Regions from separate parts of the Pedococcus sp. genome, predicted to be linked through region 2. Evidence: predicted binding sites of a transcription regulator. Region 2 holds the regulator's gene; the other holds the start of a gene.

Region 1 (8,161 bases), on a different contig from region 2:
GCTCGGGGCTGTCGCCGAGGTCGAGTGCGAGCTGGGTGGGCTGCTCCGCCGCCACCGGCCGCGCGGCCTGCGACTGGGCAGCGGCGCGGCCGCGCACGTCCAGGCCGGGTATGCCGCCTGCTCCGGGCCCGCTGCCCGCCCGCACGCCGCCCGCCGGCCCGCTTCCAGTCGGCCCGTCCGTCCCTCGGCGCGGGCTGACCCGCCGGCTCGACCTCGCGACGGAGCGCGACCACCGGTCCAGCTCGGCGACGTGCAGCAGCAGGTCGCGGCGGGTCACCCGGCCTCGCCGCCCGAGACCGGTGAGGCCGCCGCCCATGCCGTAGAGGGAGTCGAACCCGCCCGCGAGGACGAGTCGCTCGGCCACGGGCCGCGAGACGTGGGCGCGGTTCCAGAAGTCGGCGAGGCTGAAGTAGGGCTGGCCCGCCACGATGCGCGCCACCTCGGCCTCGCTGATGCCCTTGACGTCGGCGAGCGAGAGCCGGATGCCGTAGTCGCGCGCGTCGGGCAGGTCGGGGTGCGCAGGGGCGCTGCGCGACTCGGTCTGGTCCAGTGGGGTCCACGCGCTCTGCGCGGGGCTCCGCGGCGGTGGCTCCCCCCAGCGCTCGACCCGCTCGACCCGGTAGGTGCCGGAGGAGGCGTTGACGTCGAGCCCGAGCACGGCGATGCCGAGGCTGCGGGCGTCGTCGAGGATGAGGCGCTTGGGGTACATCCCCGGGTCGTGGGTCAGCACCCCGGCGAGGAACGCGGCCGGGTGGTGGGTCTTCAGCCAGGCCGAGTGGTACGTGGGGAGGGCGAACGCCGCGGCATGGGCCTTGCAGAACCCGAACGAGGCGAAGGACTTCAGCACCTGCCAGATGCGCTCGACGTCGGCCGGCGCGTAGCCCCGGGCCGTCGCGGCGGGCCGCCACCAGGCCTCGACCTCCTCCTGGCCCTTGGGGGTGCCCATGGCCCGGCGCACCTCGTCGGCCTGGGCGAGGGTGACGCCGGTGGTCTCGGCGACGATCTTGAGGACCTGCTCGTGGAAGACGACCACGCCGGCGGTCTCCTCGAGGGCCGGCACCAGCGTGGGGTGGAGGTACTCGGTGTCCTTCCAGCCGTGGCGGGCCTCGAGGAACGGGGTGATCATGTCGGACTTCACCGGCCCGGGGCGGAACAGCGAGATGTCGATGATGAGGTCCTCGAAACGCTCCGGGCCGAACTTGCCGATGAGCTCGCGCTGCCCGGGGCTCTCGATCTGGAAGCAGCCCAGGGTGTGGGTGGAGCGGATCAGCCGGAAGGTGGCCTCGTCGTCGAGCGGCACCTGGGCCTGGTCGTCGAGGTCGACCTCGACCTCGTCGACCCTGCCGACCTCCGCGACGGCATGGGCCATCGCGGACTGCATGCGGATGCCGAGGACGTCGAGCTTGAGCAGGCCGAGGGTCTCGACGTCGTCCTTGTCGAACTGGCTCATCGGGAAGCCCAGCCAGCTCGCCTCGACCGGGGTCCGGTCGAGCAGCCCGGTGTTGGAGAGCACCACCCCGCAGGGGTGCAGCGCGATGTGGCGCGGCAGGCCGTCGAGGCGCTCGACGAGGTCGAACAGCAGCCGCAGGCGGGGGCTGCCGAGCCCCCGGCTGCGCAGCTCGGGCAGCTCGGCGATGGCACTGCGGGCGTCCCGGGCGCGGATGTGCGGGAAGGCCTTGGCGATCTCGTCGATCTCCTGGGGTGGCAGTCCGAGCGCGGCGCCCACGTCGCGCACCGCGTGACGCACCTTGTAGGTGTCCATCATCGAGACGCAGGTGACCCGGTGGCCGCCGAACCGCTCGAGGACGCGCTCGTAGACCTCGGTGCGCCGGGCCGACTCGACGTCGATGTCGATGTCCGGAAGCTCGGCCCGCAGCGGGGAGCAGAACCGCTCCATGAGCAGGTCGTAGCGGATCGGGTCGACCCCGCTGATGCCGAGCAGGTAGTTGACCAGCGACCCGGCACCCGAGCCCCGCGCGGCCACCCGCACCCCCATGTCGCGGATGAGGTCGACGACGGCGGCCACGGTGAGGAAGTACGTCGGGTAGCCGAGCTCGGCGATGACCTTGAGCTCCTCGCCGAGCCGGGTCTCGACGGTATGCCGCTCCCGTTCACCGGCGGTGGGGTACCGGGTGGGGACAGCGGCACGGCAGCGCTCTTCCAGCACAGACTGCGGGTGGGTCCCGGGGGCGATGGCGAGCGCTGCCGGCTCGGGCAGGTGGACCGCCCCGATGCCGAGGTCGCGACGAGGGTCCTGGGCACACGCCAGGGCCATGGCCAGGGTCGAGGCGAGCAGGGCATCGGCCCGAGCCCGGTCTCCGGAGGTGACGGCCAGGGCGACGGCGTGCATGGCAGGGGTACTGGCGAGGTGGGCGGCGTCGGTGACGCGGTCGAGATGGCGGGTGTCGAGCAGGACGAGCCGGCGCGCCGCGTCGAGGACGTCGACGACGGCGCTCTCCCCCGGATCGACGTGGCGCACGGCGGCGGTCAGCACCGCCGGCAGCCCGCTCTCGTCGGCCAGCCCGAGCAGGCGGGCGGCGTGGCCGCGGGAGGCAGGAGTGCCCTCGGGACCGCCGTGGCAGACCACCTCGATGGCCAGGGCGTCGCGGGGCAGCAGCCGCCGCCAGCCGGCCAGCAGCGCGCGGGCCCGGTCAGGGCGCTTGGCCAGCAACGCTCGGCCGACGTCGGAGTCGGGCCCGAGCAGCACGACGAGCGGGCTGGCCGGCGCGCCGCTCGCCCTCGTGCCGCTCGCCCTCGTGCCGCTCGCCCTCGTGCCGCCGCGACCCTCGCCGCCGGTACCTGCACCACCTGCACCGCCGTCGCCGACCAGGCAGCGCCCGGCAATGGTCAACGGGGTGCTGACCGGCTGGCCTCGCTCCCCGCGCAGGTGGGTGTCGGTGACCAGCCGGCACAGCGACGCCCAGCCGACCCCGGCCGGCACCCCTGCCTCGCGGCCGCGGGCGAGCACCGTGACCCGGGGATGCCGGGGATCACGGTCGGCGCCACCACGCACGGGGGTGCGCGACCGCTCGGTTCCCGCCCCGCTCCGCGACGGAACCGGACCCCACAGGCGGGGACCGCCCCCGGGGACGGGCTCGGGGCCAACGGCGAGGTCGACCCCGAGGACAGGGGCGATGCCCGCCGCAGTGGCGGCCTGGACGAACCGGACCGCGCCGTAGAGGCCGTCGCGGTCGGTCAGGGCCAGGATGGGCTGGCCGTGCTGGGCGGCACGCTCCACCAGCGCCGCCGGAGTGGATGTGCCGTAGCGCATCGAGAACCCCGAGGCGACGTGCAGGTGGGCGAAGTCACCGCTCACGCCCATGCCGTCGGGACGAGCACGTTGCCGTGCGGCGGGGAGGCCGGCAGGCCGAGCGAGCGGCAGACCAGGTCGACGAAGGTCTCCGCCTGCCGGAGCAGGTCGTCGGCCTCGCGCGCGGTCACCGCGGTCGCACCGCCACCCAGGACCGTGCCCTGTGGGTCGTGGCGTGGCCCGGTGGCCTCGAAGAACTCGGCCCACTCGGTCAGCTCGGGGGCCACCGACGGCAGGAGCGCCCAGAGGCTGTGCGGGCCGGGCACCCCTGCCGTGGCAGCCCGGGCGGAGACCAAGGCGGCCGCGGCCCGCATCGCCGCGAGCCGGGACTGCAGGTAGCGCTCGGCGACCGCTCGGCTGTGGCATGCCTCGAGCAGGCTCGCCCGGGAGCGCTCGATGAGCTCCAGGGTCGAGGCCGCCGTCGCACCGCTGCCCACGGACGGCGCCCCGCCGCGTGCTGGTGCTCGTGGTGTCATCGCCGCCGCCTCAGTCCGCGACCCGCAGCAGGCGCCACTGGCACGGTGAGAGGTCGGCGCCGAGGTCGTAGACCCCGGTGCCGGCCATCCGACCAGCGCTGGCCTCGACCCGCCACACCTGCCGCTCGCGGGCGCCGGCGAGGACGACGCCCGACGGCTCGGCTCCACCACCGGCGGGAGGGTCGCCAGCCTCCGTGCCTGAGGCCACGGTCTCGAGCGCGTCGCGCCACCAGGGTCGTCGCTCCTGCCAGTGCTCGAGCACCTCGCGCACGACGTAGAGCCGGCCGCGCCAGACGAAGGCGTCCGGGGCACCTGGCGCGTCGGCGGCTCCCGCCTCTCGAGCCTGCCCGGCGGACCGGACCTCGATGGGCTCTTCGTATCGGCGCACCACGGCAGGCTCCTTCCACAGGTGTCGGGGATGGTGCGCTCTGGCCGTGGCAGGCGGGGTCGAGGCGCCTGCCACAGGGCCAGAGCCGCACCGATGGACCTGCCCCGGGAACCCGGGGACCGCAGTGTGGGGCACTGGCGGCCGGACCATCTGTTCGAACATGTGTTCGATGAGATGAATGTACACCGACCCTCGGACAGCCCGTCAAGGCGTTGCGGGGAACACCTCTCACGAGCCGAAACGCGAGCGACCCCACCCGGGGGTCACTAGGCTCCGGTCATGGACGGCCACCCCCCGACCACCCCGGCCACGCCGCCCACCCCGGGCACACCGGCCGAGTCCGGCGACGACACCCTCAGCCACCCGGCCGTCCAGCGTGTCCTCGCGGCCCTCGCCGTCCAGCACATCACCCCCGAGGTGGTCATCCTCCCCGACGCCGTACGCACCGCTGCCGCGGCGGCGCGGGCCCTGGGCATCACCCCCGCCGAGATCGCCAACTCCCTCGTCTTCCGCGCACACGAGGCCGACGGCGCCATCACCCCCCTGCTGGTCCTCACCTCCGGCGCGCACCGGGTCGACCTCGTCAAGGTCGCCGACCTCATCGACGACATCGACCACATCGACCGCGCTGACGCCGATTTCGTGCTCAGCACAACGGGGTTCGCCATCGGCGGTGTCGCTCCCGTCGGCCACATCGGACCGATCCGCACTGTCGTCGACGTGTCCCTCAGCCGCTACCCACACGTCTGGGCCGCCGCCGGCCACACCCACGTCGTCTACCGCACGACATACGAAGAGCTCCTCAGGGTGACCGCCGGGCACGCCATCGAGGTGGCCTGAGCGGCGACGGCACACGCGAGAGACCCTCGCCACGCGCGGGGCAGCTGAGCGACGGCACACCCCTGCCGCAGCCCGTAGCCCTCAGCCCTCAGCCCGCAGGCGTCAGCCCGCAGGCGTCAGCCCGCGGGTGTCAGCCCGCGGGTGTCAGCGGGTGTGCACGCAGAGGACGTTGCCGTCCGGGTCGAGGAACCAGGCCGCCCGTACGCCATCGGTCTCGGCGATGTGGTTCACCGTCTTCAGGTCCGGCAGGTCGTAGTCCTCGAAGACGACGCCGCGGCCCTCGAGCTCGGCGATCTCGGCCTCGAGGTCGTCGACCTTCCAGCTCATGGCCGTGCTCGCGGACTGGGTCCCCGCCTCGCGCGGCAGCAGCACGAGCGTGGCGCCACCGCCCAGACCGAAGAGCAGCTCGCCCATGGGGTCGCTGCCCTCGAACGGCAGGCCCAGCGTGTTCGCGTAGAAGTCCTTGGCGCGATCGGTGTCCGTGACCGGCAGCATCGTGGCGATGGGGCACGTGGCAAGGGACATGGGGAACCTCCTTCTCGACGCCTCCAGACTGCGCTCGGCCCAGCCCGTGGCGCTCCCCCAAAGTGACTACGCCGGCCATGCACAATGGGGCCCATGACGACACCCAGGCCGGTCGAGTGCTGGCTCACCGACATGGACGGCGTGCTCGTCCACGAGGACACCGCGATCCCCGGTGCCAGCGACTTCATCACCGCCCTCGTGGCCTCCGGCCGCCGCTTCCTCGTCCTCACGAACAACTCGATCTACACGCCGCGCGACCTGCGGGCGAGGCTGCGCGCCAGCGGGATCGACGTCCCGGAGTCCGCGATCTGGACGTCTGCCCTGGCCACCGCGAAGTTCCTCGACGACCAGCGGCCCGGCGGGTCTGCCTACGTCGTCGGCGAGGCAGGGCTGACGACCGCGCTGCACGACATCGGCTACACCATGACCGAGCGCGACCCCGAGTACGTCGTCCTGGGAGAGACCCGCACCTACTCCTTCGAGGCGATCACCAAGGCGATCCGGCTCATCGAGGGCGGCGCGAGGTTCATCGCGACCAACCCGGACGTCAGCGGCCCCAGCCAGCAGGGCACCCTGCCGGCCACCGGCTCGGTGGCTGCGCTCATCAGCGCCGCGACCGGCCACCAGCCCTACTACATCGGCAAGCCCAACCCGCTGATGATGCGCAGCGCCCTCAACCGCCTCGATGCCCACTCGGAGTCCACGGTGATGGTCGGCGACCGCATGGACACCGACATCATCAGCGGCCTCGAGGCCGGGCTGCGCACGATCCTCGTGCTGACCGGGTCCACCCGACGCGAGCAGGTCGAGCGGTTCCCGTACCAGGCGACCCGGGTGGTCGACTCGATCGCCGACGTGGCGCCCCTGGTCGACCAGCTGCAGCCCGTTCCCTGACCCGGGCACTGCCACCCGTGCCGGGTCGGTGCCCCGGTGTATGCCGCGGCGTGGGCCGCGGCAGGGCCGTCAGGGTCGCGGGGCAGCGGCGGCGAGGTCCAGGTTCTGGTAGACCTCGAGGGTCGCCGTCGAGCGGTTCATGGTGATGAAGTGCAGGCCCGGCGCACCCTCGGAGAGCATCCGGCTCGACAGCTCGGTCGCGATCTCGACGCCCACGGCGCGCACGGCCTCCGGATCGTCGGCCACGGCCTCCAGCCGGGTGACGACCGGGGGCGGGAGCGGGGTGCCCATGAGCTGGGACATCCGCGCGATCTGCCTGACGTTCGTGACCGGCATCAGCCCGGGCGTGATGGGCAGGTCGCACCGCGCTGCGACGGCGTCGCGCAGGCGCAGGTAGGAGTCGGCGTCGAACACCATCTGGGTGATCGCGAACGACGCACCGGCGGCGTGCTTGCGCACCAGCACGTCGACGTCGTGCTCGAGGCTCGGCGACTCGGGGTGGACGTCCGGGAAGGCGGCCACCCCCACGGTGAAGTCGCCCAGGCCCCGCACCAGTGTGACGAGGTCCTCGGCGTGGTCCAGGCCCTCGGGGTGGGGCACCCACTCGCCGCCGACGTTGCCCGGCGGGTCCCCCCGGAGGGCGAGGATGCTGCGGACTCCCGCCGCGGCATACTGGCCCACCACCTGGCGCAGCTCGGCGACGGACGCGTTGACGCAGGTGAGGTGGGCGAGCGGGGTGAGGGTGGTCTCCCGGGCGATGCGCTCGGTCACCCGGACCGTGCGGTCCTGGGTGGTGCCCCCGGCGCCGTAGGTGACGGACACGAAGCTCGGCCGCACCCGCTCCAGCCGCCGGATCGCCTGCCAGAGCACAGCCTCCGAGGCGTCGTCCTTCGGAGGGAAGAACTCGAAGCTGATCGAGGGTCCCTGGGCAGCGAGCATCCGCGGGATCGACCGGGTGATGTGCTCCGGCCTCCGCTGCGTCGAGGACTGCCCCAGAGCCATGCGGCGAGCGTAGTGCAGCACCGCTCGCGTTAGGCTCGGCACTACACATCCTGAGACCGCCCGGGCACGCACCGGACACCGCTCGACGGGCCCCCACCGCACGAGGAGGCACTGTGCCCCACCCGCTCGATGCTGCGCACCTGCGCGCGCGTGTGCAGGAGTGCGTCGATGCCGAGCTCGCGGCCCAGTCCGAGGTGTTGGCGGAGGTCGGTCCCGACGCCCAGGATCTGCTGGCCGCCGTGCGCTCGCTCCTCTCGGGCGGCAAGCGCCTGCGGGCGGCGTTCCTGTACTGGGGGTACCGCGCCACCGGCCAGCCCGACTCCCCCGGGCTCGTCCGGCTGGCCACCGCCATGGAGTTCTTCCAGGCCGCGGCCCTGATCCACGACGACGTCATGGACGACAGCGACACCCGGCGCGGCCTGCCCGCCGCGCACCGGGCCCTCGCCGCCCGGCACAGCGCGGAGGCCTGGGCCGGCGACGCCGACCGGTTCGGGCTGGCCGGGGCGATCCTGGCGGGCAACCTCTGCCTCAACTGGACCGAGGAGCTCTACTCCACCTCCGGCCTGCCCCCCGAGCACCTCCAGCGGGCCCGGCCGGTGTTCGACCGGATGCGCACCCAGCTCATGGGCGGGCAGTTCCTGGACGTCGTGGAGTCCGCGCGGTCCTGGGAGGGGCTCGGGACCGCCGAGCGGATCGAGCGGGCCCGCCGGGTGATCCGCTTCAAGA
Region 2 (8,161 bases):
CGAGGTGTCGGTGAAGAAGCCCTTGCGCGGCTCGGGCTGCTCCCACGCGGCGTCCGCGGCCGGGTCGGTGGGGCCGGACAGCTGGTTGTTCCAGAACCCCATCAGGGATCCTCCTCGGGTGTCTCGAGCTGGTTGCCGGTCGCCGGGGTCGAGCCGGCCCGCGACTGGTACTCCTCAACGAGCCGCAACAGCGCCTCACCCCGGGGCCGGCGCCCGGGCCGGATGTCGCACGAGCCGGCCTTGGACTCCTGGATCTGGACGTTCGGGTCGAGGGCGACGCCGAGGAGGTCGTTGGCTGCGTCACCGGAGACGACGGCGTCGCGACCCACGCCCCAGTGGTAGGGCAGCCCGACCTGGTGGATCGTCCTGCCCCCGATCACGAGCGGTGTCATCCGCTCGGTGACGAGGACCCGGGCCTCGACGGCGGCGCGCGCCGAGACGATGGTCGCCCAGCCGCCGTTCTCCAGCCCCCGCTCGGCGGCGAGCTCGGGCGAGACCTCGCAGAAGAACTCCGGCTGCAGCTCGGCGAGGTAGGGCAGCCACCTGCTCATGCCGCCGGCGGTGTGGTGCTCGGTGAGGCGGTAGGTCGTGAACACGAAGGGGTACACCTCGGAGCCCGGCAGCCCTGCCGAGGGACTCCACAGGTTGTCCTTGCGGGGGAAGACCCGGCGGGCCGGGCTCGCCTGCTGCCGGTAGAGCGGGTTGTCGACCGGGGACTCCTGCGGCTCGTAGTGCGTGGGCAGCGGGCCGTCGAGCATGCCCGTCGGCGCGAACAGCCACCCCTTGCCGTCGGGCTGCATGATGAACGGGTCGTCGCCCGCGATCCCCTCCGGGCCGCCGACGCCCGGAGCGGGCCGGTAGGACGGCGGTGTCGTCGCGGGGAAGTCCGGGACGTCCTCGCCGGTCCACCTCTGCTGCCCCTCGTCCCACCAGACGTAGGCCTTGCGGTCGCTCCACGGCCGGCCCTCGGGGTCTGCGGAGGCGCGGTTGTAGAGGATGCGCCGGTTCGCCGGCCAGGCCCAGGCCCAGTCGGGTGCGGTGAGGCCCTGCTCTCGCCCCGGGCGACGGTTGGCGGAGCGGTTGACGCCGCCGGCGTAGACGCCGCAGTAGATCCAGCAGCCACCGCTGGTCGAGCCGTCGGCCCTCATCTCCGTGAAGAGGTCCAGCAGCTCGCCCTGCCTCCCCCCGGCGAGGTGGTAGCCGTTGATCTCGCGCAGCACCGCCTCGGCGTCGGGCTCGCCGTGCTCGTCCACCGGGTAGTCCCAGGTGAGGTCGAGCAGGGGCCGGTCGCGCTCGTCGGTGCTGCCGGCGAGGCGGGCGCGGACGCGGGTGCCGAGGTCGTGGAAGAACTGCAGCTCGCTGCGGCAGTCGCCCGGCGGCTCGACCGCCTTGTGGTGCCACTGCAGCAGCCGCTGGGTCTGGGTGAACGTGCCGGACTTCTCGACGTGCGAGGCCGGCGGCAGGAAGAACACCTCGGTCGCGATCTTCTCGGTCTCCAGCTCACCGGTCGCGATCTCCGGGCCGTCCTGCCAGAAGGTGGCCGACTCGACCATGTTGAGGTCACGGACCACCAGCCACTTCAGGTGCGCGAGACCGAGACGCTGCAGGCGGCCGTGGGCGGAGCCGACGGCGGGGTTCTGCCCGAGCAGGAAGTAGCCCTCGACCTTGTCGTCGAGCATGTCCATCACCGTCTGGTAGGTGCCGTGCGCCCCGGTGAGGCGGGGCAGGTAGTCGAAGGCCCAGTCGTTCCCGGCGGTCGCGGCATCGCCCCACCACGCCTTCATCAGGCTCACGGCATAGGCATCGGCGTCGGCCCAGAAGCCCTTCTGCGCCCTGCTGCCGATCTTGTCGACGTAGTCCGCCCAGGTGTCGTGCTCCCCCGCAACCGGCATCGCGAGGTAGCCCGGGAGGATGTTGTAGAGGGTCGGGATGTCCGTCGACCCCTGGATGCTGGCGTGGCCTCGCAAGGCCATGCTCCCTCCGCCCGGGCGGCCCATGTTGCCGAGCAGGAGCTGGATGATCGCGGACGTGCGGATGAACTGGGCGCCCAGGGTGTGCTGGGTCCAGCCCACGGAGTAGCACCAGGCGGTCGTGCGGTCCCGGCCGCTGTTCCGGGTGATCGCGTCGGCGATGTAGTGGAAGTCGTCGACGGAGATGCCGCAGGTGTCGGCCACCATCTCCGGGGTGTAGCGGGCGTAGTGCCGCTTGAGGATCTGGAAGACCGTGCGCGGGTGCTCGAGCGTCTCGTCGCGCAGCACCCTGGCGTGCTCGAGCGGCGCGCCCGCAGCGCCGGTGCGGTCGCCCGCGGCACGCTCGGCCTTCTCCGCGCCGTGCTCCCCGTCACCCGGCTCGCCGACCCTGCCGTCCCAGTCGCGCTCGGTGTCGTACGCCCACGTGGTCAGGTCGTACGCGCCGAGCTCGGCGTCGTAGCCGGAGAACAGCCCGTCGAGGTCCTCGGTGTCACGGAAGTCCTCGCTGATGAGCGTCGCGGCGTTGGTGTACGCGAGCACGTACTCCCTGAAGTACAGCTCGTTGCCGAGGATGTGGTTGACCAGCGCACCGAGGAGGACCACGTCGCTTCCGGCACGGATCGGGACGTGCCTGTCCGCGGTCGCCGACGTGCGAGTGAACCGCGGGTCGATGTGGATGACCTTCGCACCCTTGAGCTTCGCCTCCGTCACCCACTGGTACGCGACCGGGTGGCACTCGGCCATGTTGGAGCCCTGGATGACAATGCAGTCGGAGTTCGACAGGTCCTGCACGTGCTGGGTCGCGCCACCGCGCCCGAACGAGGCCCCCAGACTGGGGACGGTGGCTGAGTGTCAAATGCGGGCCTGGTTCTCGATCTGGATCGCGCCGGCCGCCGTGAAGAGCTTCTTGATCAGGTAGTTCTCCTCGTTGTCGAGGGTTGCTCCCCCGAGCGAGGCGATGGCCATCGTCCGACGCAGCGGCCGGCCCTTCTCGTCGTGGTCCTGCCAGCCGTTGCGGCGGCTGGCGACGAACCTGTCCGCGATCATGTCCACCGCGGTGTCGAGGTCGAGGCTCTCCCACTCCGTGCCGTGGGGGCGGCGGTAGAGCACCGTGGTCTGCCGCCCCGGGCTGTTGACCAGCTGCTCGCTGGCAGATCCCTTGGGGCACAGCCGCCCTCGCGACACCGGCGAGTCGGGGTCGCCCTCGATCTGGACCACTCGCTCGTCCTTGACGAAGACCCGCTGGCCGCAGCCGACCGCGCAGTACGGGCAGATGCTCTGGACGACGCGGTCGGCGGTCGAGGTGCGGGGCACCTGCGAGCGCGTCCGCGCAGAGGTCACGGCGGGACCACGCCCCAGGACGTCGCCGGTCTGCAGCTGTCGCACCACCGGCCATGACAGAAAGGTCTTTCGCGCACCCATCTCCGGCCTCCTGCCCGCACCCTAGCCCGCAGGTCGACGGTCCGCGATCCGTCGGTTCGCGTACTCGGCGCAGGGTCGAGCGGCGCAGGACCGAACGCCCCTCAGGCGGTGGACAGCAGGAACGCCGCGGCGAAGCCGAGGGCGGTCAACAGGCCGACGAGCGCCCCCGCATGCTCGACCGCCTCAGGCACCATCGTGTCGACGAGCATGGTGAGGATCGCGCCGGCGGCGAAGGCCTGGATCGTCCCGGTGAGGGCCGGGTCCGCGCCGCTGAGAACGCCGAAGCCGAGTGCCGCGGCCGCCGTGGAGGCCGCCGTCACCGCACTCCACAGACCGAGGACGTACCCCGTGCTGCGTCCGCTGGCGCGCATCCCGGCGGACGCGGAGAGCGCCTCCGGCACGTTGGAGAGGAACACCGCAGCCACCACCGCCACGCTCACGCCCGCGCCGTCGATGAGGCTCACGCCGATCGCTGCGCTCTCGGGTATGCCGTCGAGCAGGGCACCGAGGACCAGCGCCGTCGCGCCCGCTCCCGCCTGGGGGCCCCGTGGGCTCTTGCGGCGGTGCCCGCCGTGCCGGTCGATGAGCCAGTCGCCGGCGAAGAAGACGAGTGACCCGGCGAAGAGGCCGGCGATGGCCGCCGTGCTGCCCGCGACGTCGTACGCCTCGCGCATCAGCTCGAAGGTCAGCGCGCTGATGAGGACCCCCGAACCGAACGCCATGACCAGCCCGATGAGCCGCAGTGAGGCGGAGAGGTAGACGCCGGCCAGGGCTCCGATGAGCAGGGCCGCTCCGCCGACGAAACCCCAGAACGCTGCCTCCAACATCCGCCCACCTCCTCTCGCGCGGCCTCCAGAGCGGCCGGAGCGGAACTACAGAAGTGATATTCCTCCATTCTCCGGACACGTACCCGGAAATCAGTCACGCTGGTCCGCGGCCCTGGCCTCGCCCCCAGCACCACCGCGCGCGGCCGCCCCCTACCCCCGGGAAGTCATGCGCTCTCGTCTGCACCGTGCCTGGTCACGCCTTGCCCTCGCCGCCCTCGTCGGCGGCACCGCCCTCGCCACCGCCCCACAGCCGTCCCAGGCGGCGACGATCGTCTACGAGTGCAGGTCCTCGTCGACCAGCTGCATCTCCTTCTCGGGGTACGCGGGCCGCTCTGTCTGGGGCTACCCGGTGAACCGCTCGGGCAACAACTGCACCAACTACGTCGCCTATCGACTCGCCCGCAACGGCGTCGCGCAGCAGAGCGGCCTCGGCAACGGCGGGAGCTGGGCGGCCAACGCGAAGAGGCGCGGCTTCCGGGTCGACCGCACGCCCGCCACCGGCTCCATCGCGCAGTGGAACTACGGCAGCGTGTACGCCCCGAGCTACGGCCACGTCGGCTACGTGGAGGAGGTGACCTCCAGCTACATCACCATCTCGGACTCCTCGTGGAGTGGCGGCTCCTACCGCTGGCGGATCCCCCGGGGCGACCGCAACTGGCCCGACAGCTTCATCCACTTCAAGGACATGAGGTACCAGCCGCCCAAGCCCGGGGCCTTCGTCAAGGTCCGCGAGACCGGGGAGGTCTACCGGCTCGTGGGGCAGGCGCCCGTCTTCGTCTCGACCTGGGCTGCGTTCGGAGGTGCGAAGGCGACCCACCTCCTGAGCAGCACCGCTCTCGCCTCACTCCCCGCACTCCCGGCCAACGGCACGTTCATCCGCGGCGGCCAGCGGGGCGAGGTCTACCGGGTCGTCGGCGGTGCCCCGATCCACGTCTCGACCTGGAGCGCGTTCGGCAGGCCACAGCCGTACACGACCGTCGACCAGGTGGCCATCGACAGGGCGGGCGCCGGGGGCCGGTGGAACCACCTCCGGGCGACGCCGCCGGAGGGCACCCTCATCAGGGGCGCCCAGCGCCGCGAGATCTACCGGATCGCCGGCGGGTCACCTGTCTACGTCTCGACGATGGCCAACGTCGGCGGCGCCGCCCCCACCACGACCGTCGACCAGGTCGCCATCGACAGGGCCGGCTCAGCGGTCCGCTTCAACCACCTGTCGCACCAGCCACGCGACGGCTCGTACCTGCGCGGTGGCACGACCGGCCACATCTACAAGATGAGGGGCGGCGTCGCCTACCGGGTGACCTCGTGGGCCACAGTGGGTGGCGTGAAGCCGACGACCGTGGTCGACCAGGTCGCGGTGAACAACGCCGGGATCACGAATCCCGTGAAGTGGAGCCACATCAAGGGGACTCGCACCCTCTAGCACGCCGACGCCGGCGCCGGCTGGAGGCCCCGCGGTGTGCGCCGGCTGGAGGCCCGCGGTGTGCACTGGCGCCGGCTCACGGTCGGCGGTGGGCTCTAGCTCGCAGCGGGGATGAGCAGCGTCTGACCGGCGTGGACGTGGGTGCTGGGGAGGTTGTTCGCGAGCTGGATCTGGGCGACGGCCTCGGACATCGGCACCCCCGGCAGCTGCTCGACCGCGATCTGGGACAGCGTCTGCCCCGCCTGGACCGTGGTGGCGTGGTCCGCGGCGGGCGTGACCGCGGCGGCATCACCGCCGCCGAACACCGTCAGGGCCAGCGCGACCAGCGCCGCGGCGACGGTGAGGGTGATGGCCAGGCGACCGGCTCGGGTGATGCGCAGCGGGCCCGCCACCGGAGTCGGTACGGCGTCACCGGTCGGGACGAGGACGAGCCGCGGGCGGGACGGCCGGCCCGGCACGCGGGCCGGTGCGGGGGTCAGGTCCCAGGCGACTGCTGCACTCATGGTGTCCTCCGTCTCCGGGCCCCGCGGGTGCGGGGCCGAGGTCTCCGAACGGGTGTTCGATCGAACGTCTGTACGATTTCTAGCACCCTTCGCGGTCAGGTTCAAGACACGCATCGAACACGTGTTTGGCAAGTGTGTTCGAACCCCATAGGCTGTGCTCATGCCTCGAAGCACACCAGAGGCCACCGACAGTCCCACCGACAGTCCCAGCGAGAGCGCCCCGCCAGCCCACCGGCATACGGCGTCTGACCTGCAGAAATGGGGAGAGGCATGAGCGACGGCACCAACGTCAAGGAGCTTCCCGAGCGCGACCGCGGCGACGGCCTGACCGTCCGCCAGCGCCGCATCCTCGAGGTCATCCGCAACTCCGTCGACCGCCGTGGCTACCCGCCGAGCCTGCGTGAGATCGGCGAGGCCGTCGGGCTCACCTCCCCCAGCTCCGTCGCCCACCAGCTGTCGTCGCTGGAGCGCAAGGGCTTCCTGCGCCGCGACCCCAACCGTCCGAGGGCGATCGAGGTGGTCTCCCCCGACTCCCCCGCCGACATGCGCGGCTACCGCGGCGGCGCGGCGCCCGACGACGCCGACGCGCCGTTCGACGAGACCGGGATCAACGACCAGCGGCCCGAGGCCTCCTACGTCCCGGTCCTCGGCCAGATCGCCGCCGGCGTGCCCATCACGGCCGAGGAGTCCGTCGAGGACGTCTTCCCGCTCCCCAAGCAGATCGTGGGCGAGGGGCAGCTCTTCCTGCTCAAGGTCGTCGGCGACTCGATGGTCGACGCCGCCATCTGCGACGGCGACTGGGTCGTGGTGCGCCAGCAGCCGACCGCCGACAACGGCGACATCGTCGCGGCGATGCTCGACAACGAGGCCACCGTCAAGACCTTCAAGCGCAAGGACGGCAAGGTGTGGCTGCTGCCGCACAACCCGGCCTTCGACCCGATCGACGGCGACCACGCCACGGTCCTGGGCAAGGTCACGGCCGTCCTGCGGCGCGTCTGACGCTGCCCCGCCCGGGTGGCTCCCCTCAGTCGCCCAGCACGTCGAGGTAGCGGCTGACCACCTCGGTCACCTCGTCCGTGGCGTCGGCCTCGTCCCACAGCTCCCACCACTCGTTGTCGTCGTGGCGCAGCGCCCGGCGCAGCACCGTGGCGGCGAGCTCGTCGAGGTCGTCGTCGACCTCGAGCGGGTCCTCCTCGATCCACCGCGGCCGGAAGCGCTCCCGCCCCAGGCAGTCCGGGTCGACCGAGCCCGCGACCACGGCGGCAGCCGCCACGGCCTGCGCCATCAGGGGCGCCTCGATGTACGCCTCCGCCCGGACCACCTGGCGCAGTGCCCGCACCACCTTCTGCGGCCGCTCCTCCGGCTCTGCCTCCTCCAGGTCGTCGAGGAAGTCGAGTGCGTCGTCGTTCTCGAACGGGCCCACGCGCACTGCCGTCATGTGATCACCTCACCCCGTGTGTCCACCTCCTCGCGATGGTAGGTCCGGACCCGCGTTCGGGAAACCCGTTCTGCCCCCTTTGCCGACCGAGCGGGTGCCTACGTCGCCGGCCGGAGGTGGGCGCCGGCAGCCTCGCCTAGCGTGGTCGGAGGGACCCACGCCAACCGCTCACCCGGGGGGAACCATGGGCACGGTCCGTGCCGTCGCGACGCTGTCACTGGGCGTGCTGGCCCTGGCGGCCTGCGGTGGCGAGGCGGTTCCGGAGGCTCGCGTGGCGGTGGCCGCGCCCGTCGCGGCGACAGCGGGTGCGCCCGCTCCGGACGCGGACCCGGCGCACCCGAGGGGCCTGGTCGCGATCGGGCACTCGGGACTCACGGGCGTGTACTCGGATCCCCTGAACCCGAAGGCGAACGCCCTGCAGAACTCCTGGGCCACGGGGACCAGCCCGGAGGTGAACAGCATCTACCAGCGCATGGTCGCCTCGCTCCCGGACACGGCCGGGCACGTCGTCAACGCCGCGGTCAACGGTTCCCGGGCCACGGCCCTCGCCGGCCAGGCAGCCTCGGCGCTCTCGCGCG

What was found. The regulator LexA, encoded in region 2, represses DNA repair genes until DNA is damaged. The targets are predictions, from matches to a motif close to TCGAACANNTGTTCGA.
Region 1: VIB11_RS11385 (YbaK/EbsC family protein) is a predicted target of LexA. The motif match lies at 4,329-4,344, and genes of this name have one in related genera.

The regions. Positions count from the first base shown of each region.
Region 1 is NZ_DATBMI010000137.1:9,996-18,156, forward strand. Features, by position in the region: gene VIB11_RS11370 (DNA polymerase III subunit alpha) at 1-3,322, opposite strand, end outside; gene VIB11_RS11375 (SAV_6107 family HEPN domain-containing protein) at 3,313-3,747, opposite strand; gene VIB11_RS11380 (DUF6504 family protein) at 3,797-4,177, opposite strand; gene VIB11_RS11385 (YbaK/EbsC family protein) at 4,454-5,014, shown strand; gene VIB11_RS11390 (VOC family protein) at 5,159-5,539, opposite strand; gene VIB11_RS11395 (HAD-IIA family hydrolase) at 5,633-6,433, shown strand; gene metF (methylenetetrahydrofolate reductase [NAD(P)H]) at 6,503-7,435, opposite strand; gene VIB11_RS11405 (polyprenyl synthetase family protein) at 7,549-8,161, shown strand, end outside.
Region 2 is NZ_DATBMI010000117.1:16,457-24,617, forward strand. Features, by position in the region: gene VIB11_RS09705 (4Fe-4S dicluster domain-containing protein) at 1-102, opposite strand, end outside; gene fdh (formate dehydrogenase) at 102-3,392, opposite strand; gene VIB11_RS09715 (ZIP family zinc transporter) at 3,494-4,219, opposite strand; gene VIB11_RS09720 (CHAP domain-containing protein) at 4,386-5,642, shown strand; gene VIB11_RS09725 (LysM peptidoglycan-binding domain-containing protein) at 5,738-6,145, opposite strand; gene lexA (transcriptional repressor LexA) at 6,416-7,144, shown strand; gene VIB11_RS09735 (DUF4259 domain-containing protein) at 7,170-7,583, opposite strand; gene VIB11_RS09740 (SGNH/GDSL hydrolase family protein) at 7,768-8,161, shown strand, end outside.